DNA from 2 places in the Priestia sp. YIM B13552 genome. Region 2 is predicted to be linked to the other one. Evidence: a T-box and tRNA genes for the amino acid it is inferred to sense, from the RefSeq annotation. Region 2 holds a T-box; the other holds one or more tRNA genes.

Region 1 (15,370 bases), on a different contig from region 2:
GAAACTAGTTGAACTGCAAATTTTAACACTTGTTCTCCATTACACGTTCCGTAGTGAACAGGATTTATAACGTCAACTGGCACTCCTTTTTCTTCACCTAGCTTCTTAAGCTGCGGCAATAAGTAGCGCACTTGAGGTCCTAATAAAAGTACATCCGCTTGATCAATATGGTTGCGAACAGAGTCACCAGGAACCGCCCAAATTTTATACTCCGTGCTTTGCTCCTGAGCGCTCTTTTCCATTTTTGTTACTAGTAAACTTGTAGACATTCCCGCTGCACAACATAATAGAATATTCATTTGTCATTCCCCCGTTTTTTTATTTTGGTATCTGTTTTGTTGATAGTTTTATCTTAAAATAAAAGCGCTTACATTTATACACAACCTTTTTCCGCTACTAACGGAAAAATTATGTTTGAACATTCAGATAAAAAAGAAGCCCTTCTCTCAGACTTCTTTTTTTATCTAATATTTTTCATAAACACCTCGATAAATTCCTCATAATCCTTACACTTTATTAAGCGCTGCACGACCTGCTTATCATCCACAACCCGGACTAACAAACTGTACATCTTCTGCAAATCACCTTGATTATTCGCTTTTACACTTAAAAGACAAATAAATTGTACGAGGTTTCCTTCCCACATAATCGGTTTTTTCAACGTGCAAATGGCCCAAAACGTCGTATCCGTTTGAGGAACCATAGGATGAGGAATCGCAACGAGATTGCCAAAACTTGTTGGTGATGCAGCTTCTCTTTCAAAAACAGATTCTATAAATTGAGAAGGAACTAGTCCTAGATGAGTTAATTTCTCTCCTAAAAAATGAAGCACTTCTTCTCTCGTTTGAAATTCTTGCTGTAAATATACTAATTCTTTTTTTGTGTATTCTAAGGAAGGCTGCTGTTTGTTCTTCATTAAACAATCAATTTTTTTAAAGTCACTGTTTCCTAGAATCGTACTTACTTGTACTACAGGAACAGGAAGATGATCTGGAATTGGAATGGTACTAACAATAAAATCTAAAGAGTGCAGAGACATTTGGTGAAGCTTATAATACTGCGTTGTTCCTAAAATAGTCAGATTTAATCCAAAAGTAGCCTGCAGCTTATATGATAATAGCTTGGCACTCCCTACTCCCGATGCGCATACAATCAAACAGCGCTTAGGCTGATTGATAATTTTTCGACGTTCAATAGCCCCTCCAATATGTAAAGCTAAATAGCCAATTTCCGTTTCATGCATGTCGATTTCAAGGCGATTTTTCAAAACCTTCCCAGCTATAATCCCAGCTTCAAAAGCCAGAGGGTAATGACTCTTAATTCCTTCAAGCATCGGGTTCCGCAGATTCATTCCATATTTATAGCGATTGATAGCCGGTTTCAAATGCAAGCTCATGCCAAGGATCAGCTCTGAATCTTCACTAATTCCTAAATGAAGCTCTTTTTCAATTGCTTCTAATATAGCTGCAGTTAATTCATAGATATTTGTGTCGATAAACTGCTTCACTTCTTTTTCTTCATGATTGCTATTGTTGAGCATCTTTGTACCTAACAAATGAATGGCGATATATGCCGTTTCTGACTTCGGAAAACGAATCTTGAATGCATTTTCAATCTCTCGCACAATTTCAGCTGCCACTTCATATTCTTTATGCGCCATAATCTCAAGCAGATCTTCTGAATACAAAGAGATAAAATTTTCTTCTTGTATTCGCTTACAAGCTATCGCTAAATGAATGATTAAATTGTTTAATCCAATGTCTGAAACCATAATATTGTATCGTTTTATTTGATTTAAAATGTGGGCTTTAATCGTTAAGATTGATTCTTGGGGCAGGATAGATATTTTATTGTATACCATATCTATTTCTTTATCTTTTCGGTTGAATATGTACTCAGACATACAGAATCTCATTTTCATTTCGTCCCCTTTGGCTTTCAAGCCGTAGTTAGGACGTTTTTCTAAAAGAATATCATATTTACAAAGCTGTTTTTTAACATCTCTTAAATCGTTTTGAACCGTTGACTTGCTAATATACAACTCGTCTGCTAAATCTTCGAGCTTCAAATATTCGTCTGCTAGCAGCAACCTTTTGATTAAATAATGCACGCGGTCATCAGGAACGGTTGGAATAGAAGTTGCATCAAATAATTGATTAGCCGAAAGTTCTTTTAATAGGTGATGGAACTGTTTTTCATCTAAAACGCTAAGTTCATACCCTGTCCCACGAGCTGATTTAATTTTAGCTCCGTACTGAGACAAAATGTCATCTAGCTGTTTTATATCCGTTCGAATAGTTCGAGAAGATACTTGATTTACTGTTGCTAAATATTCACTCGTAACGGTTGATAGTGTAGACTGTACGGACATTAGTTCTCTTAATATGACGATCATTCTTGAATTAAGCATGTTTGCTTCTCTCCATTCCCAGAAGATTTCTCCCTTATAAAACAAATGAAAAGGGCTGGTTATTTTAAACAAAAACAAAAAATACCTAAACAGCAACAAACAGAAACTACCTTTTTCTGTCCTTGCAGCTTAGGTTTTGCCTGCTTCATCAGTAACAACCCTAAAACAATAGGAATAAATGTCTTTATTTGTAATCTATCATTCTTTCTCTTTTTTTTCAATTTCAACTAAAGCATTAGGCTTAGTGGCATTAATGAAATTTATGTGGTCTGTTTATACCGGTGTAGCCCCAGTGCAAACGTACGGATTAAAAAGTCTAGAGTCTCATCAGTGCTTAATGACATTCCAAATCCCCCTTTCTGCTCCAAATAAGAAAACCCATGTAAAATACTGCGAAGACTTCTAACAGCATGAAGGGCTTCATTTTCCGGAAGATGATACGGTTTTAACACATCTAGCACTAAAAACACAATGTTATCAGATGCTTTTTGTACTTCTTCATCCTGTATCCTTGGTGCTACCGTTGCCGTTGCTTCGTATATTCCCGGAGACTTTCTTACAAATGAAACGTATGCTTTACTTAGCCGATAAACAGCGTCTTCTGCAGAAGCATGTTCAACAGCACTTTTTAAAAGATGATATAACTGCTGCAGTCCACTTAAAGCCAGTTCTTTGCGCAGCTCTTCTAACCCTTTTATATGGTTATATAAAGACGGTGGACGAACATTTAATTCTTTGGCTAATGAAGCAATTGTAACAGCATAAAACCCTTCACGATTGGCCAAATTTTCACCTGTTTGAATCACCTTTTTGAAATCTAATCCTTGTCGTGGCGACATCCTTTCATCTCCTTTTTTCTATTTTTACTTTCGCTTGTTGTATTGCTTTTCCCATCAATTTTAGCGGCTGAGAAAGAATTCTTCCGTGTCCAACAGCAAGAAGTGACGGGTTTAGTTCATGTAGCTTTTCTGCACTTTTAAGCGCTAGCTCTTTGCTCCACGTTCCAAAGGCAGGAAACGGAAACAGCGGTTTTAACTGACCTGATACTGCAATTCCTCCTCGCACTTGGAACGAATCTCCGGCAATTAATGCGTTCGTTCTCTGGTCTAAAAAAGACATAGATCCAGGTGTATGTCCAGGTGTAAAAATAGGAGCAAGTGAGCCTATATAAGAATCTTCTTCGATGAAATGATCAATTTTAGTTGAAACCTTTCCTAGTTTTGGTATTCCTCCACGGATTGGGTTTTGAGGTTCTTCAGAATCGAGTGTGAAATCTCCTGAAAACAATCGATAATCTCTTTGCGACATATAAACAGAAGCATTCGGCAACCTTTTTTTCAAATTGTCAATCGCTCCGATGTGATCTTCATGAGTATGTGTAAAAACAATTCGAGTAATCGGTTTTCCAATTTGATCTGCAGCTTTCAAAATACCCGACGCGCTGTAAGGAAGAGCTGCATCAATTAATGTAAGACTGTCTTTCTCTTCGACTAAATAACAATTCACTGGAAAAAAGTGAGGCAAAAACGTCAGTTGATACAACATTTTCTCACGAACTATTCTCATTTCCTCATCCCCTATTATCAAAATAAAAACTAATGGTATTAGTTTTTATTTTAACTAATACCATTAGTTTTATCAATCATATATTGGAAAAAACAAAAAAAGTGTGAGACGTAACGAAATCAATTAAATCTAAAGACGAACAAATGGGATAAAGAAGCTCGTATGGTTCACCTGTTACACCGTCCCCACAAAAAAATCCGAATGCGTTTGATTCTTCATCAAGAATCAAACGCATTCGGATCTTCTTCCATAGTCTCTATTAAAATTAAACGTCTTTTCTTTCTCCTGTAGCAGCCACTACAATCGCACTGCCTTTCTTTAACTCTTCTTCATATTTTTTTGTTTCGTCTTTTGATAAGCCTAGTGAAGCCATTTTTGTTCGAAGCTCATCTTCTCTGGTTAAAAATAAACTCGCTGCTGAATGTAAAGGACCTTCTTCAGACAGTCGAATAATATTTGTGTCCGTTACTTCTGTTAAATTTTTAGAATTTTCCTTGTCATACGTAAACACGTATACTTCATCTCTCTCAAAACCTTTGTCTGCAAATTGATTAACTGCTTCGTTAATGTTTGCTCCTTTTTCTACTACTTCAACATGTTTCATTATTTATAACCTCCTGTTTCTATCGCACAACTTTCTTTTATACTTAGCAAAAGAATAAACTTCTTACTACTATATATACCCGTTTTCAGAAAGGAAAACCCGCATTTAGAGCTTTGCAGAGAGTTTGAATATCATTCCACATTATCCTTTAATAGAATGTATACCTCTTTTGCTTAACTTATTTGAAACAATCATTCAGCTTATTTTCAGCTACCATTCATAAGAAATTCATCTACATTGCTTATTATAAAAAAGGAAAAAGACGCTAATCAGGTACTTTATACGCATAATGAATGTCTGTGTCAGAGTAAGCCGGATATGAATGCAACCATTCATATCCGCTTTTTGTATGAAAGAACCTCTAACAACATCCTGTCCATACGTCTTACAACATACTATAATTCTCCATATTAACTAAAAATTCAGGTTATATAGGAGGTTACAAATGAACAGCCATCCACAGCCACAGTTAAAAAAAGAGTTAAAGATCCGGCATATCACCATGATTTCTCTTGGAGGAATTATCGGGGCAGGATTGTTTATCGGAAGCGGATCACTTATTAACACCGCTGGACCGGGATCTATTTTTTCGTACGCATTTGCTGGTTTGCTCGTTATTTTAGTCATGCGAATGCTTGGCGAAATGTCTACTGCCAATCCTTCCAGCGGTTCTTTTTCTACTTATGCAAAAGAAGCATTAGGCCCTTGGGCCGGCTACACGATTGGCTGGCTCTATTGGTTTTTCTGGGTTATCGTTATTGCTGTTGAAGCCATTGCAGGTGCAAATATTATTCAATACTGGTTCCCGTCTTTTCCGTCTTGGGGAGTAAGCCTGGCTCTTACTTTTTTATTAACGATGACCAATCTGTACTCTGTTAAATCTTTCGGAGAATTTGAATATTGGTTTTCCCTCATTAAAGTCGTCAGTATCGTTCTTTTTTTACTTTTAGGTATAGCTATTATTTGTGGATTCATTCCAGGAATTGATTCTCCCGGCACTTCCAACCTTTTGCACAAAGGCGGCTTTTTACCGAATGGAATTAGCTCTGTATTTTTAGGAATTGCCCTTGTCATGTTCTCTTTTATGGGAACAGAAATTGTCGCAACCGCAGCAGGTGAATCGTCTCAGCCTGAAAAAGCCATTACCATCGCGACCAATACCGTTATTTATCGCATTTTGTTTTTCTATTTAGGCTCTATTTTTATTTTAGTAACGGTTCTTCCGTGGAATTCGTCAAGCCTAATGAAAAGCCCATTTGTATCTATTCTTGAATTAGTGAATGTACCGGCCGCAGCTCAAATTATGAACTTTATTATTTTAACAGCCGTTCTTTCCTGTCTGAATTCTGGTCTGTATACAAGTTCTCGCATGCTGTTTTCCATGTCTCAAAACGGCGATGCGCCAAAAAGTTTTTCAAAATTAAATAAAAAAGGCGTGCCGGTTAGCGCGATATTAGCATGTACAGTTATCTCGTACATTAGCGTTATCTTTAACTATATTTCACCGGACAAAATCTTTTTGTTTTTAGTGAATGCGTCAGGCGGCGTAGCGCTTCTTGTATATCTTGTTATTGCATTTTCACAGATTAAAATGAGAAAAAAATATGAAAAAGAAAATCCCGAAGCATTAAAAATTAAAATGTGGTTATTTCCTTACTTAACTTACGCTACAATCCTTGCCATCACTAGTATTTTTATTGCCATGGCATTTATTGATTCATTACGTTCGCAGTTCTTCTTAACTCTTTTAATTGCTGTACTCGTCGTAGGTTCTTTTTTCTTTCAGCGTACCAAAATGACGAGCGGCTTAGCAGCAAAAGAAAATACATCAAAATAAAAGAGATTGAGACATAACTAAATGAATTCAATCTTAAGACGAACAAATGAGATAGATGAGCTGGACTGCTTATTACACCGCAGTTGATTTCCGTGCAAGGCTTCGCTTTCCGCGGGCTGCCGATGAGCCTCCTCGTCGCTTGTGCTCCTGCGGGGTCTCATCTGTTCCGCTGTTCCCACAGGAGTCTTCGCCTTGCCCTCCAATCACCTGCTAAAAGGAACGAAACAGATGAAACTATATTCACCATCAAAAAAAACGAACCACGAATCAAACATATTGATTAATGGTTCGTTTTTCACTTGGATTAAAATGCTTTTGTAGCAGCCTCTTTTTATTTAACGAGATAAATCTCCTACAATTTTTGTTCCGTGTAATTCAGCTGCTTTTGTTTCTTTTATAACCGCCTCTGCGTTGCCTTCATGAATTCCTCCGCCAGGCAAAATAATAATACGTTCGTTAGCATATGTGATCAATTCCCGGATCATATGAAGATTTTCCAAAGCAGATCCTTTCCCTCCTTTGGTCAAAATACGGTCTGCTCCCAATTCACTAAGTATATCAATAGCTTTGTATTTATCTTTAATCTCATCAAATGCCATATGAAACGTAACGCTTAAAGGATGAGCTTCTGCTATTAACTCTTTAGTGCGTCCATAATCGATTTCAGCTTCTTCTGTTAAAATGCCAAATACTACTCCGTTTACTCCAAGGTCTTTACATGTTTTAACGTCTTTTTTCATAATTTGAAATTCTGCTTCGGAATATATAAAATCACCGCTTCTTGGGCGAATAATTACGTTGATATCTGTATCAAGATGTTCGCTTACATATTGAATGGTGCCGTAACTTGGCGTAGTGCCTCCTTGACTGAGATTGTCACATAATTCAATGCGGTCTGCTTCTAGCTTTTCTGCTTTTTTTGCCTGCTCATACCCTTCTACACACGCTTCTTTTATGTACTTCATACTCTCAACTCCTTTATTGTCTCTATAAATAAAGCCCATCTTTAAAAAGATGGACTTCCTTCTGCTATTTAATTGCCTTATGAACTTTTAATTTCTTTCCTTTAATCGTTTTGTTTTTCATTGCTTGTAACACTTTTGGACCTTTTCCATTCAAAATCTCTACATAAGAGACATTTTCTTGGATCGTAATAATTCCAATATCGTCCGCGGTTACTCCGTCTAACTTCGCAATTGTTCCCACAAAATCAACCGCTCTAATTTTCTTTTTCTTTCCTCCGTTAAAATACAGCTTCATAATGTCTTTATTTAATGACTCGCTTTTATCTTTTTTAACTTCTGGACGCTCATTGATTTTTTCAGTAAAAGCGGATGCTGCCTGCTGTACTTCTTCTTTAGAAGGAGGAGTAGATGTTGGAATTGAAAAACCGATATATTCTTCAATTTCCGATAGCATTCTCTCTTCATAAGGCGTTACAAATGTGATAGCCTTTCCTTTTTTACCGGCACGTCCCGTTCTTCCTGTACGGTGAACGTAGCTTTCTTTTTCTAACGGAAGGTCGTAGTTAATAACGTGTGTGATATTATCAATATCAATTCCTCTCGCAGCTACATCTGTCGCCACTAAATAGCGGAATTTACCTTTTTTGAAATCATTCATAACCTCAAAACGGTCTTCTTGTACCATTGCCCCGTGAATTTTATCACAAGGATACCCAAGATCATCTAAATCATCTAACAGCGTATTTACCTGCTCTTGTGTGCGGCAAAAAATGATACAGCTGTCTGGGTTTTCTACTGTGGTTACGTCTTTCAGCAGTTCAAATTTACGTTCGTTTTCTACTGATATAACGGAATGGTCAATCGTACTTGTTGTTAATCCATTCGCTTTGATTTCAACATCAACCGGCTTTTTCATATACTTGCGAGAAAGCTCTTCAATATCTTCAGGAAGCGTAGCAGAGAAAAGCATCGTTACACGCTCACTAGGAAGATGTTGAATGATTGCTTCTACTTGGTCAATAAAACCCATATTTAGCATTTCATCTGCTTCATCAATAACCAAATAACGAATTTTCTCTAATGCAAGCGTTTCTTTTTCTATATGATCAAGCACTCGTCCAGGCGTACCTACAACAATATGTGTTTTTTGCTTTAATTCTACTTTTTGCTTAGCAAACGGTGATTTTCCGTAGACAGCTGCTGCTTTAATTCGCTTAAAACGGCCGATATTTGTAATATCTTCTTTTACCTGCGCGGCCAGCTCTCGTGTAGGTGTTAACACTAAGGCCTGGGGCTTATTTTCTTCCCAGTTAACTAATTCACACAGTGGAATGCCAAAGGAAGCCGTTTTTCCACTTCCTGTTTGAGACTTCACGACAACATCTCTTTCTTCTAGCGCGATGGGAAGCACCTTGCTTTGTACTTCCGTGGGATGATTGTATTGCAGGCTAGAAAGCGCCTTAGCTACCTTATCGCTAAGCCCATATTGACTAAAACTTCTTTGATTCATTTTGTACCCTCATTTATTTTAAATTAGTGATTATCTTTATCATGACCTGATGCACTATGTTTCATTATACTTTAATTCTTCTATACGCGCTCAAGATTTAATGTAGCATTGATTTGTCAAACAAAAGAGAAAAGCCGCTCTCTTATTAATAAGAAAACGGCTTTGGTATGAGCGATGAGGGATTCGAACCCCCGACCCCATCCCTGTCAAGGATGTATTCTCCCACTGAACTAATCGCTCGTGATATGTATTGACTATATTATAGAAAGAGTTATCCAATTTTGTCAACTATTTTTCCGCAGTTCCCAAGTTGGAAGGATCGTCTTTACTTTTGATAAAATAAAAACATGCCATAAAGGAGCGTGACGGGATGAAAGTACCAACTTTAAAAATTGACAGCCGTGTACTTCAAGGATTCGCTTTCAAAGAGACAATCGAAAAAGCGCTGTTACATGAACGTTCTGCTAAAGACAGAGAGAAATGATTCACTAAGAGGTGTATTTGATGAATATTAATTATTATTTTAGTCGGTTTTTAGCTAAGAAACCGGATAGCCCAACGTATGAAAGCTTAGCTGCTTTACAGAACAAACACATGCTTCATGTTCCTTTTGAGAACTTAGATGTTCTGTCTCAAACCCCTATTATAATTGATTTAGAACGAATTTTTCAAAAAGTAATTGTAAATTTGCGGGGAGGATTTTGCTACGAATTAAACGGTCTATTTGGCTGGCTATTAAAAGAAAGCGGATATGAAGTCTCTTACGTTTCAGCTACCGTCAAAAAACCCGACGGCACGTGGACCATTGAAGGAAGTCACGCTACAAATCTTGTGACGATTAAAAATCAGCCTTACATCGTAGACGTTGGGTTTGGAGATTCTGTGCGCAAGCCAATGCCTTTAAATGGCGAAGTAGTAAGAGATGTAAGCGGCTCTTATCGTATGACAAACGTTGCTGAGCATATGTACGATTTGCAGCGATGGGAAGATGATGTATGGAAAACGCTGTACCGTGTGTCTACGCTTCCTAAGAAACTGACTGACTTTACTCCCATGTGTGAGTTCAATCAAACGTCAGCCGATTCTCCGTTTGTACACAAACGTCTTGTTACAATCGCAACCCCTACAGGGCGCATTACCCTTTCCGGTGAAACTCTGACTGTAACAGATGGCGAAAAAAAGACGAAAAGGAACCTTTCAGAAGAAGAAATACCTGATATTTTACAAAATCATTTTTATATTATTAAAGGATTTTATTAATATGTCCTTATACGAAAAACCGGCCTCTTATGGGGCCGGTTTTTGTACAGGAGTAATCAGCCTGTTTTCTACAGGCGACTTTAAAATAATTGAGGTATTCACATTTCCATAAGGAATCAGTTCATCCACTAGCATTCTAAGTCCATCCATTCCAGACACGGCTGCTTTAATAAAGTAAGAAACCGGCCCCGTTACGCGATGACATTCAAGCACGTCTTCATTTTGCTCAATAAAGTCTTCAAATTCCTCCGGTTTTCTTTTTAATTCACTTACTTGAATAAACAGCTGTGTATCTCTTCCTAAAGCTTTCGGAGACACCGTAGCGCTGAAACGCTGGATCACCCCTCGTTCCTGAAGACGCTGAAGTCTTTCTGATACGCTTGGACGGCTAAGAGCCAGCTTTTTTGATAAATCACTAATCGTCATACGTCCGTCCCTTTGCAAAATAGACAATAGTTGTGCATCGATTTGATCCATACAAACCTTTCCTTTCAAAATGAATATAATAAATAAAATCTTTATTCAAGTTGATAACAGAACAAGTATTATTTCCTTCATTTATACATGTGTTTTCTTTATTTAATATCCTATCATTAAAGTAGATAATTGAAAATGAAAATTCCGAAAAAACAAACAAAGGGGTTTATTTATGAAAAAAGTTTTATGGATTATTCTTGGATGTACGATTGCAAGTATTGGTGTTCTTATCTTGCGGCACTCTCACGTAGTGACCGGGGGAACAGCTGGTCTGTCTCTTAGCTTGTCATATGCCCTTCCCTTATCGTTTGCCGTGATCTTTTTTCTCATTAATATTCCTTTTTATCTCTTTTCCTTCTTTCAAATGGGATGGAAATTTACCGCCACAACTATAGGATCAGTGTCTTTGCTATCGCTTCTCACTTCACTCGACCACTTGCTTCCTTCTTTTACACTTCCCAGCCTGATGGGTGCTGTTACGGGCGGACTAATTGCCGGCCTTGGCTTATCCATTTTATTTATGAACGGAGCTTCTCTCGGCGGTGCTAATATTCTAGCGTTATTCGCGCAGCGAAAATTCGGTTGGGATCCTGGAAAAGTGAATTTTTCATTTGATTTCCTTGTCGTGCTGTCGAGCATGTATTCAATTGGACTTTCAAAAGGAATTTTCTCTGTTATATCCATTGCGATTACAGGTTTTGTCATCAGCTACTTCAAACAAAAGATTGCTTTACACAATCAACCGACATCCGCTTCTTCCACACAGCCTTTAGATAATGCGCTTTCTAAATAAAAACCACGATTTAGCTGTGGCTAAATCGTGGTTTTTATTTACATTTTTTCTACTTTTATAAAATCAAATTGGGCTTCATACCCTTCTCCTTGAGGACTACAAGCATAAATACCAACTTGAACAGGTTCTTTGGTTGAGTTCAATAAGTGAGCGAGTCGGAGCTGAGTCCAAGAATCTCCATCACTTGAATAACAAACGGTGTAATCATCGTTTTTGCGCTGAATTTTAAAATAAAGCGCTGATTTGTTTTGAGTAAAATTTTGACTGGACCAATCTGAGAAGCCCTGGTTGGTTACGACTGCTCCTAATTGGTTAGGACCATCGGGATTGTATTCAACTGACGTTTTGATCCACGTATCTTTTGATACACGAATCATGAGACCTGCTTGATCGTAGCGATTAACTGGATATGTATGCACCTTTGTCATGATTTCAAAGTCGCCTTCTACTTCACGGTAAAGAAAGTGTCCATTGTCCGCTTCAAAGCCATAATGAGTACGCTGCCAAAAATCCGTTTTAGCGTCTGTTTTAATCACTAATCGATTCGTTTCTGTATCAATTTGAAATTGAGCTGGTGGACAATACCAAGAAACGTCTGAATCTAATTTTCCTTCTGAAAAGTTTGTGAAAAATACTAGTTGATTACTCACTCTCTGTCATTCCCTTCTTAGAAGCTATTATTCTTCTATTTCTATTTTGCCATAATTTAACGAATAAATAAAATATTTTGATTATTTTTCTTGTAAATTCTTTTCTTTCATAAAAAAATAAGACTCTTTTACATAGAGTAAAAGAGTCTTATTTTTAAATTAATGCATTTAGAATAAGTGCTCCTGCAAAAGCAATAAAGGATAGAAGCGTTTCCAGAACGGTCCATGTTTTGAACGTTTCTTTCACTGTTAATCCTAAATACTCCTTCACCATCCAGAAGCCAGCATCATTAACATGAGAGAACATTAGTGAACCCGCACCCGTAACGATAACAAGCAGTTCTAAGTTAACACCGGACATATGCTCAATGATTGGTGAGACAATACCAGCAGCTGTTGTTAATGCAACTGTTGCTGAACCTGTAGCAATACGGATTAATCCAGCAATTAAAAATGCAAGTACAAGTGGTGATAGAGATAGATGTTCAGACATTTGACCAATCGTTGTACCTACTCCGCTATCGATTAATACTTGTTTGAAGCCACCCCCTGCACCAATAATTAAGACAATAGATCCTACAGGAAGCAAACATTCTTCCGTTAGTTTTTTAATCACATCTTTTGTCATACCTTGACGTTTTCCAAGCAGGTAAAACGCTGCAAAACAAGCAATTAAAAGTGCAATTAATGGACTTCCTATTAATTCTACAAACTTCACTACGCCGCTTGGCAATCCGTTAATAACAGGTGCTATCGCTGCTAAGATCATTAATAGAACGGGCAGTAAAATGACAAAAAATGAAACGCCTGTACCAGGAAGATCTTTTGATGTTGTCGTAATACGAATTAGATCAGGTTCTCCTTCTGGAATCACTCGTTTGTGAACCCATTTTGCAAAAACTGGTCCAGCGATAACTGCAGCTGGAATTGAAATGATTAATGCGTATAAAAGCACTTTTCCCGTATTTGCTCCGTAAATACTAATAGCTGCCATCGCTCCTGGATGAGGAGGAACGAGACCGTGAACAATTGATAATCCTGCAATAACCGGCAGAGCAATCAATAATATATTTTGTTTTGTTGTTTTATGAATCGAAATAACTAAAGGCAGTAGAATTAAAATTCCTACTTCGAAGAAAACAGGAATACCAATAATGAAACCTGCTACTAGCATCGCCCATGGCAGTCTTTTCACACCGAATATTCTTACGAAATAATCCGCTACCTGCATGCCGGCACCTGAATCGGCCATCAGCTTACCTAAAATCGTTCCCAGCGCTAAAATTCCTACTAAGTGCCCTAAAACACCGCCCACTCCCGTTTCGTAAGCGCCAACAATTTTATCCATTGATAACCCAGAAGCAATTGCCAAAAACAAACTCGCAACCGTTAAACTAATAAACGCATGCCATTTAAAAACTGAAACACCTACAATAACAATAACAATTGCGGCAACTGTAATAGCTAATAAGTATGCATCCATCTTGCTTTCCACCTTCCCTTTAAGTAAACGCTTTCTCTATGTAGCAAAAAAGCTCTACACCCTGTGAATTTTTTAAAAAATAAGTTCCAATTATCGAAATCGTTTACATTAATTAATTTAGAAAACGATTTCATTTTTTTATTACTTAAATTATATGAAAAAAAAATTCTTAAATCAATAAAAAAACTCAAAAAAATTTTATCAATTTTCTTCCATACATTTTTAACATATAAAAAAATCCAATCATGTTAATGATTGGATTCACCTTATTTATTTGGTGATGGTTGGATCAGCTGTTTGACTGTCGATAATCGGTTTTTCGCTTGTTTTTAACGTTATTTCTTCATATTCCCCCGGCGCTAATACACTTTTATCTCCTCTCATGAGATACGTGTAAACGATGATAGAAATGAACAGGCCAAATGTCCAGGCATTATCCCATAAAAAACGCAGTCCAGGAATTAGTAAGCCTAAAACGGGTATGGCCACGCCAATTACTAATGCATAAATACCGTTTTTATTAAAACCTGTTGAATAACTGTAGCGACCGTTTACCTCATATAAATCCTTTAATGCCATCTGTCTCCTTCTTACAAGCCAGTAGTCAGCAATGGCGATGCCGTCTATAGGGCCAAGCAGTGCTCCGTATGTTCCAAGCCAGCCGAAAATATAGTTCCCGAAATTAGACATGATGTACCATGGCTGAAGTAAAATAGCAAAAATACCGGTCACTAGCGCCCCCATCGCAAACGTGATTTTCTTTGGATTCAGATTCTCAATTGCACGGGCTGGCGCGACAATGTTTGCTCCCACATTAATCGTTAAAGAAGAAAGCACGATAACGATTGTTCCTAAGAAAATGATAAATGGAGGGAATTTAGCTACTAACGCCACTGGATCCCAAATAGCTTCTCCAAATATAACGATTGTTGCTGAGGTAACAGCAATTCCAATAAATGAAAAAATACTCATCGTCAACGGCAAGGAAAAGGTTTGCGCAACCATTTGAGATTTCTGACTTCTAGCATATCGACAAAAATCAGGAATGTTCAAAGCGAGCGTCGCCCAAAATGCAATGACTCCGGTTAAAGCAGGGAAAAATATGGCTAGAAATTCTCTGGTTGATGTAAATTTAGAAGGCGCAGATAAAATGGGCCCCCACCCTCCCGAGTTGGTATAAGCCCATATAAAAAGAATAATAGCTGAAATACCAATAACTGGAGCAGCAATCGCTCCTAATACTTTAATCGCTTGCGGTCCTTTATATGCTACTCCTACATTTAAAAGCCAAAAAAGAGCAAATACAATGGCTGTATGACCAGCTAAACCATTCCAAGACGAAAACGAAGCGCTTAGAAGTGTATCAATTGCTTCCGTTCCAATCCATGTATTAATTCCAAACCACCCAGCAGCCACAATGGCCCTAGCCAGTGCTGGGATATGTGCTCCTTTATCTCCAAACCACAGGCGGGCAAATACTGGATAAGGAATGCCAAACTTGGTTCCAGCGTGAGAATTAAGCAAGATAGGAATAAGAACAATAACATTTCCTAAAAAGATTGTACCAATTGCTTGCCACCAGTTCATTCCAAGCGTCATCATTCCGCTCGCCATTGTGTAAGCTGGAATACACAGACACATCCCAATCCAAAGCGTGGCAAAGTTAACTCCTTTCCAAGAATGCTCTTTCATCGTAGTCGGACGTAAATCCTCATTCCAAAGGTCACTGCCGCTCAGCTGATTGTGCGTCTCATCTGTGAGCGTCACAATTCCATCTTGCTCAATTTGTGTTTTCATCCATAAAACCCCTTTTCA
Region 2 (15,370 bases):
TTTTTGAAGGGTGCTCACCATGGTTTTAATGTCTTCATTTGACGCTTCTTTCTGAACTTTTGTCAGCTCTTTTTTCAGAGATTTGATATCCGCTACCCGCTCTCCTTCAATCGCTTTAACAGATTGATCTAAAAGATTAGCCATAAACGGCTGCGCTGTTGTTATAACCGTTTGATCTTTTTTCCCTAATTCGCTAGTGGGCTTAATTTCATAAGACTTTACATATACATCTTTACCTTGTTGTTTATACGTTTTACTAAGCGCCTCCGCTTTTTCTTCTCCAGTGGCAGCACCAACGACAAGAGAATAGGTTTTAGGTGAAAAGATCTCGCCTGCTTGGTTCTCTTCTTTCCATTTATCCATTGCTTTGTTCGCAGCAGTTTTTGATGAAAAGGCACCTGCTTGTACAATGTAAAAGGAAAAAGGTTCTAAAGTAGAAGCAGCAGCTGACGTCCCCTTCGATTCCTGTTCGCTTTTCTTTTCAGCTTTACCAACACTTTCAGTGGTAGACGCTGTTTGAGCAGCTTTTTCTTCTTTCGTTTGCTCACTTGTTTGTGCTTTGCTTACAGGCTGTTCACTTCCTGTCATCATTTTCACACCGACCATACCGATGCCGCTGCCTATTCCGACTGCTAGCAGTACAATCACAGCTGTTCGTTTGATCACACCCCCGTTTACCGTTTTAATCGAAACATTTTTAGGATGTAATCGCGGCTTTTTCTTTTTTTCATTTCTTACATCTTCAATAAACACCACTTTATTTTCTTCCACATGAGAATCTTTGGATGACGGTTCCGGAAGAACCCACGTAAATTCGTCTTTTTCTTGTGCTTGTTCTTCCTTGGATTGACCGTTGATTTTAATTGAAATCTTTCGTTCCTGCTTGTCCACTGCCCCACCGCCTTTAGTTAACGTAGTCTTAGTACCGGTTGCAAGCTGAGGTAAACCGACATAAAACATACACTTTTTTCCATGCTATCATAGAAGAAAAAAAAAATAACAAGACATTTGTCGTCTTGTTACAAAAGGTTTTCGCTATTTAGTTACAGAAATTTTAAATTTGTCGAAGACTTGAAGCTCAATAAAAATAGTTGCTAACATACCAATCTATCAATTCGTTTCCATGAAAATAAGCAGCGATTGTCCCTATAAAAATAAAAGGAACGAAGGGAATTGGTACACCTACCTTTGCCTTTTTCATTAATAACGCTCCTATACTAACGGTTCCGCCTATTAATATAGCTAAAAAAAGCGATAGCAAAACAAGCTTTACTCCAAGCACAATACCAATCAGACCATACAATTTAATGTCTCCTTCTCCAAGCCCTCCTCTGCTGAGAAATGCGATTAGAAAAAGGAGAAAAAATGCGGTTCCTCCTCCCATTAAAGAATCACTCCACGAAGTTAATGGAATGAAAAGACGCTCAAGAAGAAAGATAGGCAAAAAGAATAGCAGCACTTTATTTGGGACAATCATATAGGCTATATCTGAGACAACTATAATTGTTAAAAAAGAAACAAAGGTTAATATGACAATCAGTTCTAACGTCGTATTCAATCTAAAAACAGCATATACAAATAAACTTCCTGTCGAAAATTCTATGAATGGGTAGATGAAGGAGATTTTTTTGCGACACATACTACATTTTCCTGCATTTTTGATGTAGGAGACTATGGGAATTAATTGTTGTGGAGAAAGAACGTATAAACAGTGTGGACAATGAGATCTTGGAGACAAAATAGATTTTTTCTGAGGAATTCTAAGGCCTGCTACGTTATAAAATGAACCTAACGTGATGCCTGAAACAAATGCATAGAGATAAATTAAACTCATACTATTTCTTCCATATCAGGCGTCTTGTTTACTAATTGCAGATGTTCTTTTGAGTGAAGGAATGTATCTTTTTCCTCTAAATAGCTGCCAATAAACGGAATGAGAAAAGCTGCTAGAAGACCTATTATGATAACCATTATGATCACTTTCATTAGAGAAATTCCTTTATTCCTCGTTGACAGTTTATCCATTTCAATATCTCTCCTTTATTGATTAGTATCAAACAGCTCCTTTATTAATAAACTGAATCACAATACCCATAAAAGTCATATTCTGTATGCCTCCTTCCTTAAAACACACTTTTTATAGGTAATATGGATTATACCACTAAAAAACAAAAACAGCATAAAAAAACGTCTGCAAAAGCAGACGTCTTTTAATAGTAAGGAGCCATAAATAAGTAGACAATTACACCTGTAAGACTTACATAAAGCCAGATTGGCATTGTCCATCGCACAATTTTTTTATGTTTTTCAACTTGCATTGTCCAGCCCCACACAAGTGCAAACAGTGCCAGCGGAACAATAATCGCTGCTAGGAAACTGTGTGTGATCAAAATGAAGAAGTAAATGGGACGAACGATTCCTTCTCCACCGAACGTAGCTGTTTCTGTGGAAATGTAGTGGAACGTTAAATATGAAACTAAAAAGAGCAGTGTGGAAGTGAATGCTGCTAAAATAAAACCTTTATGAGCATTGATATTTTTCCTGAAAATTGAAATCAACGCTGCAACTAAAAAAATAAATGTAAAACTATTCAAAATAGCATTTAACCGTGGAAAGATAGTCAAATCAAAACTTACTTTTCCTTGATAGCCAATATTCGAAAAGAATAGCAGTAAAATAATAACATTCGCTATCACTGAAAAGGTAAGAATAATACCGGTAAAGTTTTTATTACTTTTCGGTACAATTTTTTCATTATTCTTACTCATGTTAACAATCTCCTTATTTAGTGATGTACATGTTTATTATATATCACTTACCTAGGGGGTGAAAGTGACAATACTTTGAACTTAGTGCTTCCTTATTATCCGTATCCCTTCCTCACATTATGTTAAAAGCAGCAAGATGTCATTTGCTGCTTTTGCTCATTTTAGAAGAAAAGCCCGCACTTCTGATATAAAATACAGAGACCCTGTAATTACGACCATGTCTTGTTCCCCTGTTGCCTTTTTCTTTACGTAAGCAATTGCTTCTTTCCACTCCTCATCCATATGCTTATTATGATGAGTACTCATCTCATAAAGCTCCCCAGCTGCGCGAGCACGAGGAAAGTCAAACGACGTAAATGTAATACTTGCAGCGATTGTTTCAAGTTCTTGGACCATTCGATCAGCGCTTTTATCATTTAAGCAGCTGAAAACTAAATGAATGTTTCGATCTTCATAATGAAGGCGTAAAGTAGATAACAAGCTATCAATGCCTTCTGCATTATGAGCCCCATCAATAATCGTTAAAGGATGCTCATTTACTATCTCAAAGCGGCCGTTCCACTTTGTATGCTGAATCCCTTTTATCATTTGCTCATTGGAGATAGAAAGCTTTTTCTTTTCTTTTAAATAACAAACGGCCATGAGAGCCAAAGCTGCATTTTTCACTTGATGATAGCCAAGCATATTTAATTTCAAGTCTTCAAATATGCCATACGGCGTGTTTAACGCAAAGCCTTCCCCGTTTGCTAAGGGCTCATAGTTTTTAATGTCAAAATCTTTTCCTAATACAAATAACGAAGCCTGCTTTGACTTTGCTTCTTCAGTAATGACATCAAGCGCCTTTACTTGCTCTGCCCCAGTAATAATAGGGACTTCTTTTTTAATAATCCCCGCTTTTTCTGATGCAATTTCTTCTACCGTATCACCTAGTATTGCCATGTGATCAAATCCAATGTTTGTAATAATACTCACCATAGGATTCACAACGTTTGTTGAGTCATACCGTCCTCCAAGCCCTGTTTCAAACACAGCATAGTCAACTGACTCATGATAGCCGAAATAAAGAAAAGCCATGACTGTAATCACTTCAAATTCCGTTGCTGATCCTAAACTTGTATGTTCTAGTCGCTCCACAACAGGCTTTATTTCCTGAACAAGAGCGGTCATTGCTTCATTTGAAATAGGCTGTCCATTCACGCTGATCCGCTCATTAAATGTTTCGATATAAGGAGAAGTAAAGGTTCCAACTTTATACCCTGCTTCTTCCAACATGTTTCGCAAATAAGAAACGGTAGAACCTTTACCATTGGTCCCAGCAACATGAATAGCATTTAGATTTTGCTGCGGAAAATCAAGCTGCTCTAGCATCCATTCCATTCGTTCTAACCCCGGCTTGATTCCAAAGCGAAGTCTGTTATGAATCCAATCAAGCGCTTCTTCATATGTCGTTATCATCTTTTATTCACCTTTCTTTTCCATCGCTATTATTATGTAGAGAAAAAGCGTCGCTATACAAGCCACGCTTTTTCTGTTGGTTCATTAACCCATTGATTATCCGCGTAATTCAGCAATACGAGACTGAACAGCTTCGCGTTTTTCAACATAATCCTGCTCTTTTGCACGCTCTTCTTCTACTACTTTAGCAGGCGCTTTTGCAATAAAGCCTTGGTTGTTTAATTTCTTTTGTACACGTTCTACTTCTTTGTTTAACTTGTCGTATTCTTTTTCTAAACGCGCGATTTCTTCTTCGATATTAATTAAACCTTCAAGAGGTAAAATTAATTCTGCGCCTGTTACAACAGCAGTCATCGCTTTTTCGTCTAATGAAACCTCTGTTGAAATCACAAGCTCACTTGGATTACAGAAACGTTCTACATACGCACGGTTCTTTTCGAGCTGGCTTTGAATATTTTCATCTTTAGCTTTGATAAATAATTTTACTTGTTTGCTCATCGGCGTGTTCACTTCAGCACGAATATTACGAACAGCACGGATAATATCTACAAGTAAACGCATATCGTTAGCTGCTTCTTTATCAGAAAGCTCAGGGCTTACTTCCGGCCATTTAGCTACTGTAATCGATTCGCCTTCATGCGGCAAGCTTTGCCAAATTTCTTCGGTAATAAACGGCATGAATGGATGTAAAAGTCGCATTGTATTATCAAGTACATAAGCTAAAATTGAGCGAGTTGTCTTTTTAGCTGCTTCATCTTCTCCGTAAAGAGGAAGTTTAGCCATTTCAATGTACCAATCGCAGAAATCATCCCAAATAAAGTTATAAAGAATACGTCCAACTTCACCGAATTCATATTTGTCAGCTAATTTTGTTACGTGCTCAATCGTTTCATTTAAGCGCGTTAAAATCCATTTATCAGCAACAGACTTTTCGCCTGATAAATCAAGCTCTTCAAATGTGATGCCGTCCATATTCATTAATGCAAAACGAGAAGCATTCCAAATTTTATTTGCAAAGTTCCACGTCGCTTCGACTTTTTCAAAGCTGAAGCGTAAATCTTGTCCTGGTGAGCTTCCTGTAGATAAGAAGTAGCGAAGAGAATCTGCACCGTATTTCTCGATTACTTCCATTGGATCTACACCGTTACCAAGTGATTTACTCATTTTACGACCTTCAGCATCTCGTACAAGACCGTGAATGAGTACATCGTCAAACGGACGTTTACCCGTAAATTCAAGACCTTGGAAAATCATGCGAGATACCCAGAAGAAAATAATATCGTAGCCCGTTACAAGCACGTTTGTTGGGTAGTAGCGTTTGAAATCAGCTGCATCCACATCAGGCCAGCCCATTGTTGAGAATGGCCATAGCGCTGAACTGAACCATGTGTCTAATACATCTGAATCTTGTTCCCAGTTTTCGATATCTGCTGGAGCCTCATGATCTACGTATACTTCTCCAGTTTCTTTATGATACCAAGCTGGAATGCGGTGTCCCCACCAAAGCTGACGCGAAATACACCAGTCGCGAATATTTTCCATCCAGTGTAAGTATGTCTTTTCAAAACGATCAGGCACAAAGTTTACTTTTTCTTCTTGTTTTTGAAGATCTACTGCTTTATCTGCTAAAGGCTGCATTTTTACAAACCACTGAGTTGATAAATAAGGTTCAACAACGGCGCCGCTTCGTTCACTGTGACCTACTGAATGCATGTGGTCTTCAATGTTGAACAATACACCGTCTTCTTGAAGGTCTTTAACAATTTGCTTACGGCAAGCAAAACGATCCATTCCTTCATATTTACCTGCTTTGTCATTCATCGTACCATCTTGATTCATCACTAAAATACGCTCTAAATTATGACGGTTTCCAATTTCAAAATCGTTCGGGTCATGAGCAGGCGTAATTTTTACCGCACCAGAACCGAATTCCATATCTACATAATCATCGCCTACGATTGGAATTTCACGACCTACAATCGGAAGGACAACCTTTTTGCCAATTAAGTGCTTATAGCGATCATCTTCAGGGTGAACAGCTACAGCCGTATCTCCTAGCATTGTTTCAGGACGAGTTGTTGCGATTTCGATATGTCCAGAACCATCTGCCAACGGATAGCGCATATGATAAAACGCACCTTGTACATCTTTGTAAATAACCTCGATGTCTGAAAGAGCTGTTTTCGTAGCTGGATCCCAGTTAATAATATATTCTCCGCGATAGATTAACCCTTTTTTGTAAAGCGTTACGAATACTTCGCGCACTGCTTTAGAAAGGCCTTCATCAAGCGTGAAGCGCTCGCGTGAATAGTCTAAGCCAAGTCCTAGCTTCGACCACTGCTGGCGAATAAAGCTTGCATATTCTTCTTTCCATTTCCACGTTTCGGCTACAAAATTTTCGCGGCCTAGATCGTAGCGGCTTTTCCCTTCGCTGCGAAGCTTTTCTTCTACTTTTGCCTGCGTTGCAATCCCCGCATGGTCCATGCCAGGAAGCCATAAAACGTCATAGCCTTGCATACGCTTCATACGCGTTAAGATGTCTTGTAACGTTGTATCCCAAGCGTGGCCTAAATGCAGCTTACCCGTTACGTTTGGGGGTGGAATTACAATTGTATATGGCTCTTTTTCAGGGTCATTTGTTGCTTCAAAAAACTTCCCGTCTAACCAATACTGATAACGATTTTCTTCAACGGCTTTTGGATCATACTTCGTTGGAAGAGTCACTTCTTTTTCAGACATAATGTATACCTCCATAATATAAAGTTTCAGTCTTTAGAAACTGTGTAAAGCTTTTATAAACATAAAAAAACTCCTTTCCTAATAAAAGGACGAAAGGAGTTGATTTCGCGGTACCACCTTTTTTTATAGACGTATCCCGTTTGATAAGCCTATACACTTCATTTCATAACGGTTGATTAACCGGCTTTTTCTACTGAACTATGCAGCTGTTCAAAAAAGCTACTCATAGGCGACATTCCGAGTGCACATTCTTAAGAAATCTCACAGCAACTGATTTCTCTCTCTGAAAGACGAACATCCCGTACTCTTCCTATTCACTGTATTTATGTATGAATTTCTCTTAATTATACTATATGAAAAAATGTTGAATCGTCAATAATCTTCTCCATTTTTTTATGATTATATTCATAATTTTTTTGTTCTGCTCTTTATTTTTTCATTCGCTCGCTAATTTTGGAAATAAAATGAAGAGCCAACTTAAAAAAATGGCACCATTTCTTTCTTTTTTCATATACTTACTTTAACCTGGGCACGTGGATTGAAAGGGGCATGTACAAATGAAGAAACGAATAAATGTAAATTCGTATCAACTGCAGCGGTGGCTCAAAACAGCAGGAGCGGCTTGTGGACAGTTTATTGTTCCTTTGACAATTTTTCAAGGTATACGTACACTATTTTTCCCTACAACCTTTGATGTACTGTTGTTGGCACTGCTTGCCATACTAGCGGTTGCTTTATATTCCGACTGGATTTAAAAACCCAAGCGCTATTCGTTCGCTTGGGCTTGTGCAGCTGCTTCCGCTGCCATTTTTTTTTGCTGATCTACTTCAAATATTTTAATATTGAGCTGTTCAATGTTTTTCGTCAGCCAGTATGCTCGAATAAATGACTGCATATGTTCAAGCTCTGTTTTACTTTCTTTATGCTGCCTATATTGAACGATGCACTGATACAGGGGCTCTGGAAACGCCAAATAACTGTGTAAAAGCAGCCGTTCCTCTTCTCTGAGAGCAAAATGTTTTTCATACGTACTAAACCACTCATAGCTGTCATAAGTCGTTACTGGGTATGTGCGAAGAGTCCGAAAATAAAATGAGACTAAATCATAAATAGGTGAAGCATCTTTTGCATGTTCAAAATTAATAAAAAAACCATTTCCCCGCTCGTCATAGATAAAATGTTTAGCCGATAGCTTTCCATGAGAAGTAACAAGCCGGATCTTTTCCTTTTCTTCCATTTCATCGTTCCACTGATCGAGCTTTCCAAAACCAAATTCAAGCGCTCTTGTCATTTCATAATAAAACGTACAGTAATGCAATTCAAACGGGGACATATAGATTTTTTTCTCGCATTCTGCTACATACTGCTTCAACTCTTCCTGACGCTTTTCCCACGTTTCTTTCATCGATGTGTAATGATTTTCTATATCTTCTTTTTTCACTTCTACTTCCTGCGCCGAAGCGCCATGAAGCTTAGCAAGCTCTTGAAATAATTTATGATATCGAATATCACGCTCTTCGGTCGGATTATTTGGGAGCCACGGCATTAAGTAATACGAGCCGCTTTCATCTGAAACAATGGGCTGAGAACGCTTCGTTTGATAAATAGGGACAAATCCCATCCATCCTTTTTGATAAACGTTCTGCAGCTTTTGAATGAAGTTTTGATTTCGTTCTTGATGATTCGCTATTTCTTTAAGCGCAAACACGCCGGTTTTCGTATAGACTTTTTTTACTTTTCCATAGTCTTCGATAAAGTCAACATCTAAGTCATATTCTTTTAACAATACTTTGTAGTCTGCTACTGTCCGCTGCATCTATATTCTCCTTCCTCGTAAAAAATAAAGAAAACAGTTAAGACATTATATGCGTCAAAACTGTTTTCTTTCCCACTTTAACGAACGGGAATATTTAAGATGCTTCCTTCTTCCAGCTCATATTCATCTTCTAAATTATTTACTCGTAAAATGTTTTGTACATTCGTATTATAGCGGTTTGCTATCGTATCAAGCGAATCTCCGTCTTGAACAATACAAAGCTTCCACGTTGAAAAAGCTTCTTCTTCCCGCGAAAAGAGCTTTGTTAAATAAAGGGCGTTTTCATTTCGGCCGCTTTCATTTTCTTCTTTCCGAAATTCAACAATAATCTTTTCCTCTTCTTGCTCAGCTTCTTCTTGCTCAGCCTCTCGTTGAACGTCAGCATACGTATTCAATTCACTAGCTTGCGATTCTTCGAAGCTTTCTTGCTCTTGACGAAGCTGAAACAGTTCAATCACATTGTCTTCTCTTTCTTCCTCGATTGGGGCCTCTTTTTTCACTTCGACTTCAAATGGTTCATATGCTTCCTCTTCATATTCCACGACCGGCTCAGCACGAGACTCTTTTTTAAATACAGATGAAAAATAACTAGGGGCCTCTTCTGAATGCTCTTCTTCAATAGCCTCTGCTTCTAAAAGTGCGGAAGCTTCACGATAGCTTACGTCAAACTCTTGTTCCTCTTGTTCTTCTTCTTGAGCAACGTTTTCAGTATATACCTCTTCAGCATCGTCCACTTCTTCATAGGAGACGATATGCTGTTCCTCCGAAAACTCTTCCTCTTCTTCTCGTTCTTCATGCTGTTCTCCGTACAATCCTGTGATGGACAAGTCTGCCATTAGCTGCAGCTGATTTGTGCCTGGCAATTCATAATCAAATAAATCAATAGATACATATACGTCTTCAATACTTTGAATACGATTTTTAGGAATGGTAATATCAACAGGAAATTGATGTGATAATTCAGCCGTTCCGTCTTCACGGACAGAGATAGATTGCACTTGATTCTCATTTGTATATTCTCGTAACGAGTGCTCTCCCTCGTACGTTTCGTATTCACCTGTTAATTGTAATGCTCCTCGAATAGACACGTATTGGTCATATTCTTGAATAGATACTTGAGGCTCTAAGGAGATAGACAAAAGTTGTGAGACTTCCTGTCCTTTTTGAAACCATACTGATTCTTCTACGGAAAAACGCAGACATGATAAATTATCCTGCGACAAATTGTTCTCCCCCTTCCAACACCCGCCAGGTAATAGCGCGGTCATTAAAGATGTATGAACAAATAAATTAAAATATGTCTTTAAAACTAAAAAAGCTTACGGAATCCTCCGTAAGCTTTGATATAAAAGACAATCTTATTTAGCTGTTTATCCACGCAACTTTGAAAAAGCTTTTTCAGCTGCTGCAATTGTATGTTCAATGTCTGCATCTGTATGAGAAGTTGATAAAAACATTCCTTCGAATTGAGAAGGAGGTAAAAACACGCCTTCATTAGCCATTTCACGATAGTAAGCTGCAAAATAATCTAAATTCGATGTTTTCGCTGTTTCGTAATTTATTACCTGTTCGTTTGTAAAGAAGAAACCGATCATTGAACCAGCTCGATTTACGGTAAACGGCACATCATATTTTTCAGCTGCTGCCATCAATCCTTCTTCTAAGCGATCTGCTTTACGAATGAACTCATCGTAGGATTGAGGTGTCAGCTGCGTTAACGTCTCGTATCCAGCTGTCATCGCAAGCGGATTACCTGATAATGTACCTGCTTGATAAATCGGGCCGCTTGGTGCAACTCGCTCCATAATTTCAGCTTTACCGCCGTAAGCACCTACTGGTAAACCGCCACCGATTACTTTTCCTAAGCAAGTTAAGTCAGGCGTAATGTTGTAGTATCCCTGTGCACAGTTGTACGCTACGCGGAACCCTGTCATTACTTCATCAAAGATGAGCAGTGAGCCATATTCTGATGTGATATCACGAAGCCCTTGTAAGAAACCTGGCTGAGGCGGTACCACACCCATATTTCCTGCTACCGGTTCAACGATTACTCCGGCAATGTCATCTCCGAATTCTTTAAAAGCATATTGTAAGCTTTCTAGATCATTGTACGGCACTGTAATCGTGTTTTTAGCGATTCCTTCAGGCACTCCCGGGCTATCTGGTAGACCTAACGTTGCAACGCCTGAGCCAGCTTTAATTAGAAGAGAGTCACCGTGTCCATGGTAACAGCCTTCAAATTTTAAAATTTTGTTGCGGCCCGTATAGCCACGTGCTAAACGCAGTGCGCTCATCGTTGCTTCCGTACCTGAACTCACCATACGGACGATTTCAATTGAAGGAACGCGCTCAATAACAACCTTAGCAAGCTCATTTTCAATTAATGTTGGTGCACCAAAGCTTGTACCAGATTCCGTTACTTTTTTTACTGCTTCAACTACTTGATCGTTGGAATGTCCGTGAATTAAAGGTCCCCATGATAAGACGTAGTCAATATATTTGTTGCCGTCAATATCGTAAATCGTAGCGCCTTTTCCTCGTTCCATAAAAATAGGATCCATATCTACTGATTTAAATGCACGAACAGGACTGTTTACTCCACCCGGCATTAATTGCTGCGCTTCTAAAAAAGCTGCTTTTGACTTTTCATAACTTCTCATGTGTAAGCCTCCTTAATTACTTGTCAGATAACCAGCGTGCTGCGTCTTTAGCATGATACGTTACAATTAAATCCGCTCCTGCACGCTTCATGCTAATTAATTTTTCAAGAACAATCTCTTTTTCATTTACCCAGCCGTTTTGAGCTGCCGCTTTAATCATCGAATATTCACCGCTCACATTATAAGCCACTACCGGTAAATTAAACGTATTTTTCACATCGCGCATAATATCTAAATAAGATAGAGCTGGTTTTACAATTAAGAAATCTGCTCCTTCTTCTACATCAGATTCTGCTTCTCGAAGTGCTTCTAAGCGATTAGCTGGGTCCATTTGATATGTTTTACGGTCTCCAAATTGAGGAGAAGAATGCGCTGCATCGCGGAATGGTCCGTAAAAAGCAGATGCATATTTAACAGCATAAGACATCACAGGAACATCTTCAAATCCAGCTTCGTCTAGACCGTGGCGAATAGCTGCCACGAAACCGTCCATCATGTTTGAAGGCGCAATAATATCCGCTCCTGCTTTAGCTTGACTAACCGCTGTACGCGCTAATAAGTCAAGGCTAGGATCGTTTAAGATTTTTCCATCTTCAATTACACCACAGTGGCCATGATCTGTGTATTGACATAAGCATGTATCTGCGATAACAACAAAGTCTGGAAAATTTTCTTTAATTTGACGAATACCTTTTTGAACAATTCCGTGGTCATGGTATGCCTGTGAGCCGACCGCATCTTTTTCAGCGGGAACACCAAACACCATAGCTGACTTGATTCCTAAATCAACTAGCTCTTGGATTTCATCATTCAAGTAGTCTAAAGAAATTTGATCCACACCTGGCATTGATTTTACAGCATTTCTTTTTTGTTCACCTTCTACAATAAAAATAGGATATATAAAGTCTTCAGGATGTAAATGTGTTTCACGTACAAGCGCACGCATATTTACAGAATTACGAAGACGACGATGACGTGTAAATTGTAAATCTTTCATGTTAAAATCCTCCTTTATTATTCAAAACAACTAACCAACATATCTATCATACCATTTATTGTGTATGTGTTAGGAACAAGATGCTTAATTCCATATTCGCTCGCTGTCTGACTCGTAATAGGGCCGATGCAAACAACTTTGGTTCTATTTATAAGCTCAAGCCAATTCGGAATATCTTTAACTGACTCGACAAAAAATCTAACTGTAGAAGAACTTGTAAAAGTAATGGCATCAATTCCTGTTTCTACATGTTGCTTAACCAAGCGTTCAGAGCCTTGATTTCGAATGGTCTGATATACAACTAAATCCGTTACCTCACACTCTTTTAACCCATCTTTTAAAACAGAGCGGGCTAATTGTCCTCGTACAAGGAGAACTCGCTCGTGATGTGACACATTTGCTTTTAACGACTCAAGAAGTGATTCCGCAACGTATTCTTTTGGAACAAGTTGCACGTTAACATCGTGTTTTTCTAGCAATTTTGCGGTTTTTTCTCCAACCGCAGCCACTTTTAATCTTTTTAAAGCACTCCAACTGATATTTAACTCTTTTAGCCATTCAAAGAAAAAAGAAATGCCGTTTTGACTTGTAAAAACAATCCAATCAAAACAGTCAATCGACAGCAGGACATCTTCCACTTCTTTTTCATTGTTAGAACGTGCGAACGTGAGGACTGGTAAGCTCAAAGGTATGCCTCCAAGCTTTTTAATCTGTGCTGCAAATGAATGAGCCTGCTTCGCTTCTCTTGTAATCAAAACTTTTTTTAAAAAAAGAGGAGCCTCATGACTCATTATTTGTCCAGCTCCTCTTTTACACGGTCAATTAAAAGCTTAGCTCCTTGAGATGTTAAGCGCTCAGCAGCTTCTGAACCGATAGCAACGGGGTCTTTTCCCGTAATTTGCTCTTTGTAAATTGTTTTGCCATCAGGAGACGCGACTAGCGACGTTAGCTCAATGTTTCCGCCGTCCAATATACGCCCATAACCCGCAATCGGCACTTGGCATCCGCCTTCCATCTCTTTTAAAAATACGCGTTCAGCTCTAACAGCACGAGCGGTTTCATCATGATTTAGAGCTTGAAGAAGCGATAATAATTCATGGTCATTTTCTCGGCATTCGATAGCTAAAGCTCCTTGTCCTACAGCGGGAACGCTTATTTCCGGCTCTAGGTACTGAGTGACCGTATCTCTCGACCAGCCCATACGAGATAACCCTGCAGCTGCCAAGATAATTGCATCGTAATCTTCATTTTTTAATTTTTCTAGGCGTGTGTCGATATTTCCTCGAATCCATTTAATTTCGATATCTGAACGCATAGATAGAAGCTGTGCCCCTCGACGCAAGCTGCTTGTCCCAATCACAGCACCGCTTGGTAGCTCCTCAAATCGTTCACCATTTTTTGAAATAAGCGCATCACGATGATCTTCTCGTAAAGGAATACATCCAATCGTTAATCCTTCTGGCAAAACAGCTGGCATATCTTTCATACTATGAACGGCCATATCAATTTCTTCATCTAACATGGCTTGTTCAATTTCTTTTACAAAAAGACCTTTACCGCCTACTTTGGACAGCGTTACATTTAAAATTTGGTCCCCTTTTGTAACCATTTCTTTAATTTCAAACTCAAAAGGAAGACCTTGTTTTTTTAACTGTTCAATGACCCACTTGGTCTGTGTTAACGCAAGTTTGCTTCGACGAGAGCCGACAATAATTTTTCGCATGTTGTCCTCCTAATTACGAACCCCAAAAGTGAAAATTCGATAAACTGCCAAATAAAAAGAAATTAATAAGTAAGACTAAGAACAATCCAATATTCCACATTGCGATTGCCTTTCCTTGAATACCTCTACGCAGTCTAGCATACAAGTAAGCGCTGTATGCAACAAACATTAAAAATGAACCTAACACTTTTGTATCGTACCAATGAAAATCTACGTATTTAATATAAGCCCATATGATTCCTAAGATTAACGAAAGCAATAACAGCGGTACACCAATTAAAATTAATACATAGGACATGTAATCTAGCTTTGTTAAATCTTCAATTCTTAGCAAGCGCTTGCCCCATTTCTTCTTTTTCAATAAATTATACTGAACAAGATACAAAGCGGAGAAAACAAAAGAGACTGAAAAAGCGCCGTAAGATAAAATAGCCATGGTAATATGAATGATTAATAATTCTGACACAAGGCGCTCCGACTGGACAGCAGTGTATGTTTCAAGTGGAGCAAACGTATGAATAGCCATAATTAAGAAACCAATCACATTTGTAAAAAACACCATAAAATCAACGCGGAACAGGCGATTAATCACAAGTGAAAGAGTAATTAACACCCACGCGTAAAAATACAGCCCTTCAGAAACGGTAAGAATAGGAAACCTTCCCGTCTCAAACATTCGTAAAATTAAAAAGGCTGTTTGCAAAACCCACACAATAGAAAGTAACCAGAAGGCTATCGAGTTTGCCTTCCGGTTATTTTGTACAAAATCAATAAAATATAATAAAACGCTCGCGGCGTATAAAATCACAATCAATTCATAGATTCTGGTTAATTCCATATCAACCATTATTCAATCCTCACTTAAGACTGATAAGCTACTGAATGAGACGTAATCGATGTACGAAGCTGCTCTTCTTTTTCTTTTTGCAAAGCAACTTCCTGTTCAATATTAAAAATCTTCATGAACAGCTCTAAAGACTCTTCAGCATGTTTCTCTCCAGCCAATTCTTTCGCGTGTAAAATTGGATCGCGAAGAAGTTGATTAATTATACTTTTTGTATGTTTATTTAAAACTTTGCGCTCACGCTCAGATAAATCTGGGAGCTTACGATCAATGCTTTTCATCGTTTCAGCTTGAATGGCAAGTGCTTTTTGACGAAGTGCAGAAATAACAGGCACAACGCCTAATGTACCAAGCCAAGACTTGAAAGC

What was found. The T-box of region 2 lies ahead of ACFX40_RS10990 (valine--tRNA ligase). A T-box ahead of a tRNA ligase gene usually reads a tRNA of that ligase, here a tRNA-Val.
Region 1: it has a tRNA-Val gene. The T-box ahead of ACFX40_RS10990 (valine--tRNA ligase) is inferred to sense a tRNA for this amino acid. The anticodon was not compared.

The regions. Positions count from the first base shown of each region.
Region 1 covers NZ_JBHZOU010000001.1:1,079,089-1,094,458, forward strand. Annotated here, with positions in the region: gene ACFX40_RS05245 (PTS sugar transporter subunit IIB) at 1-299, opposite strand, end outside; gene ACFX40_RS05250 (BglG family transcription antiterminator) at 461-2,410, opposite strand; gene ACFX40_RS05255 (TetR/AcrR family transcriptional regulator) at 2,671-3,249, opposite strand; gene ACFX40_RS05260 (MBL fold metallo-hydrolase) at 3,254-3,976, opposite strand; gene ACFX40_RS05265 (YflT domain-containing protein) at 4,242-4,580, opposite strand; gene ACFX40_RS05270 (amino acid permease) at 5,026-6,417, shown strand; gene ACFX40_RS05275 (hypothetical protein) at 6,490-6,624, opposite strand; gene ACFX40_RS05280 (copper homeostasis protein CutC) at 6,753-7,382, opposite strand; gene ACFX40_RS05285 (DEAD/DEAH box helicase) at 7,447-8,892, opposite strand; tRNA gene ACFX40_RS05290 (tRNA-Val) at 9,061-9,132, opposite strand; gene ACFX40_RS05295 (arylamine N-acetyltransferase family protein) at 9,397-10,152, shown strand; gene ACFX40_RS05300 (Lrp/AsnC family transcriptional regulator) at 10,180-10,629, opposite strand; gene ACFX40_RS05305 (YitT family protein) at 10,802-11,422, shown strand; gene ACFX40_RS05310 (DUF1349 domain-containing protein) at 11,461-12,072, opposite strand; gene ACFX40_RS05315 (GntT/GntP/DsdX family permease) at 12,227-13,555, opposite strand; gene ACFX40_RS05320 (NCS1 family nucleobase:cation symporter-1) at 13,826-15,352, opposite strand.
Region 2 covers NZ_JBHZOU010000002.1:943,930-959,299, forward strand. Annotated here, with positions in the region: gene ACFX40_RS10965 (SPOR domain-containing protein) at 1-960, opposite strand, end outside; gene ACFX40_RS10970 (prepilin peptidase) at 1,079-1,834, opposite strand; gene ACFX40_RS10975 (hypothetical protein) at 1,831-2,025, opposite strand; gene ACFX40_RS10980 (DUF420 domain-containing protein) at 2,211-2,768, opposite strand; gene ACFX40_RS10985 (bifunctional folylpolyglutamate synthase/dihydrofolate synthase) at 2,925-4,223, opposite strand; gene ACFX40_RS10990 (valine--tRNA ligase) at 4,320-6,962, opposite strand; T-box leader at 7,045-7,289, opposite strand; gene ACFX40_RS10995 (hypothetical protein) at 7,520-7,717, shown strand; gene ysxE (spore coat protein YsxE) at 7,729-8,778, opposite strand; gene spoVID (stage VI sporulation protein D) at 8,856-10,001, opposite strand; gene hemL (glutamate-1-semialdehyde 2,1-aminomutase) at 10,149-11,438, opposite strand; gene hemB (porphobilinogen synthase) at 11,455-12,435, opposite strand; gene ACFX40_RS11020 (uroporphyrinogen-III synthase) at 12,453-13,226, opposite strand; gene hemC (hydroxymethylbilane synthase) at 13,226-14,158, opposite strand; gene ACFX40_RS11030 (cytochrome C assembly family protein) at 14,172-15,005, opposite strand; gene hemA (glutamyl-tRNA reductase) at 15,020-15,370, opposite strand, start outside.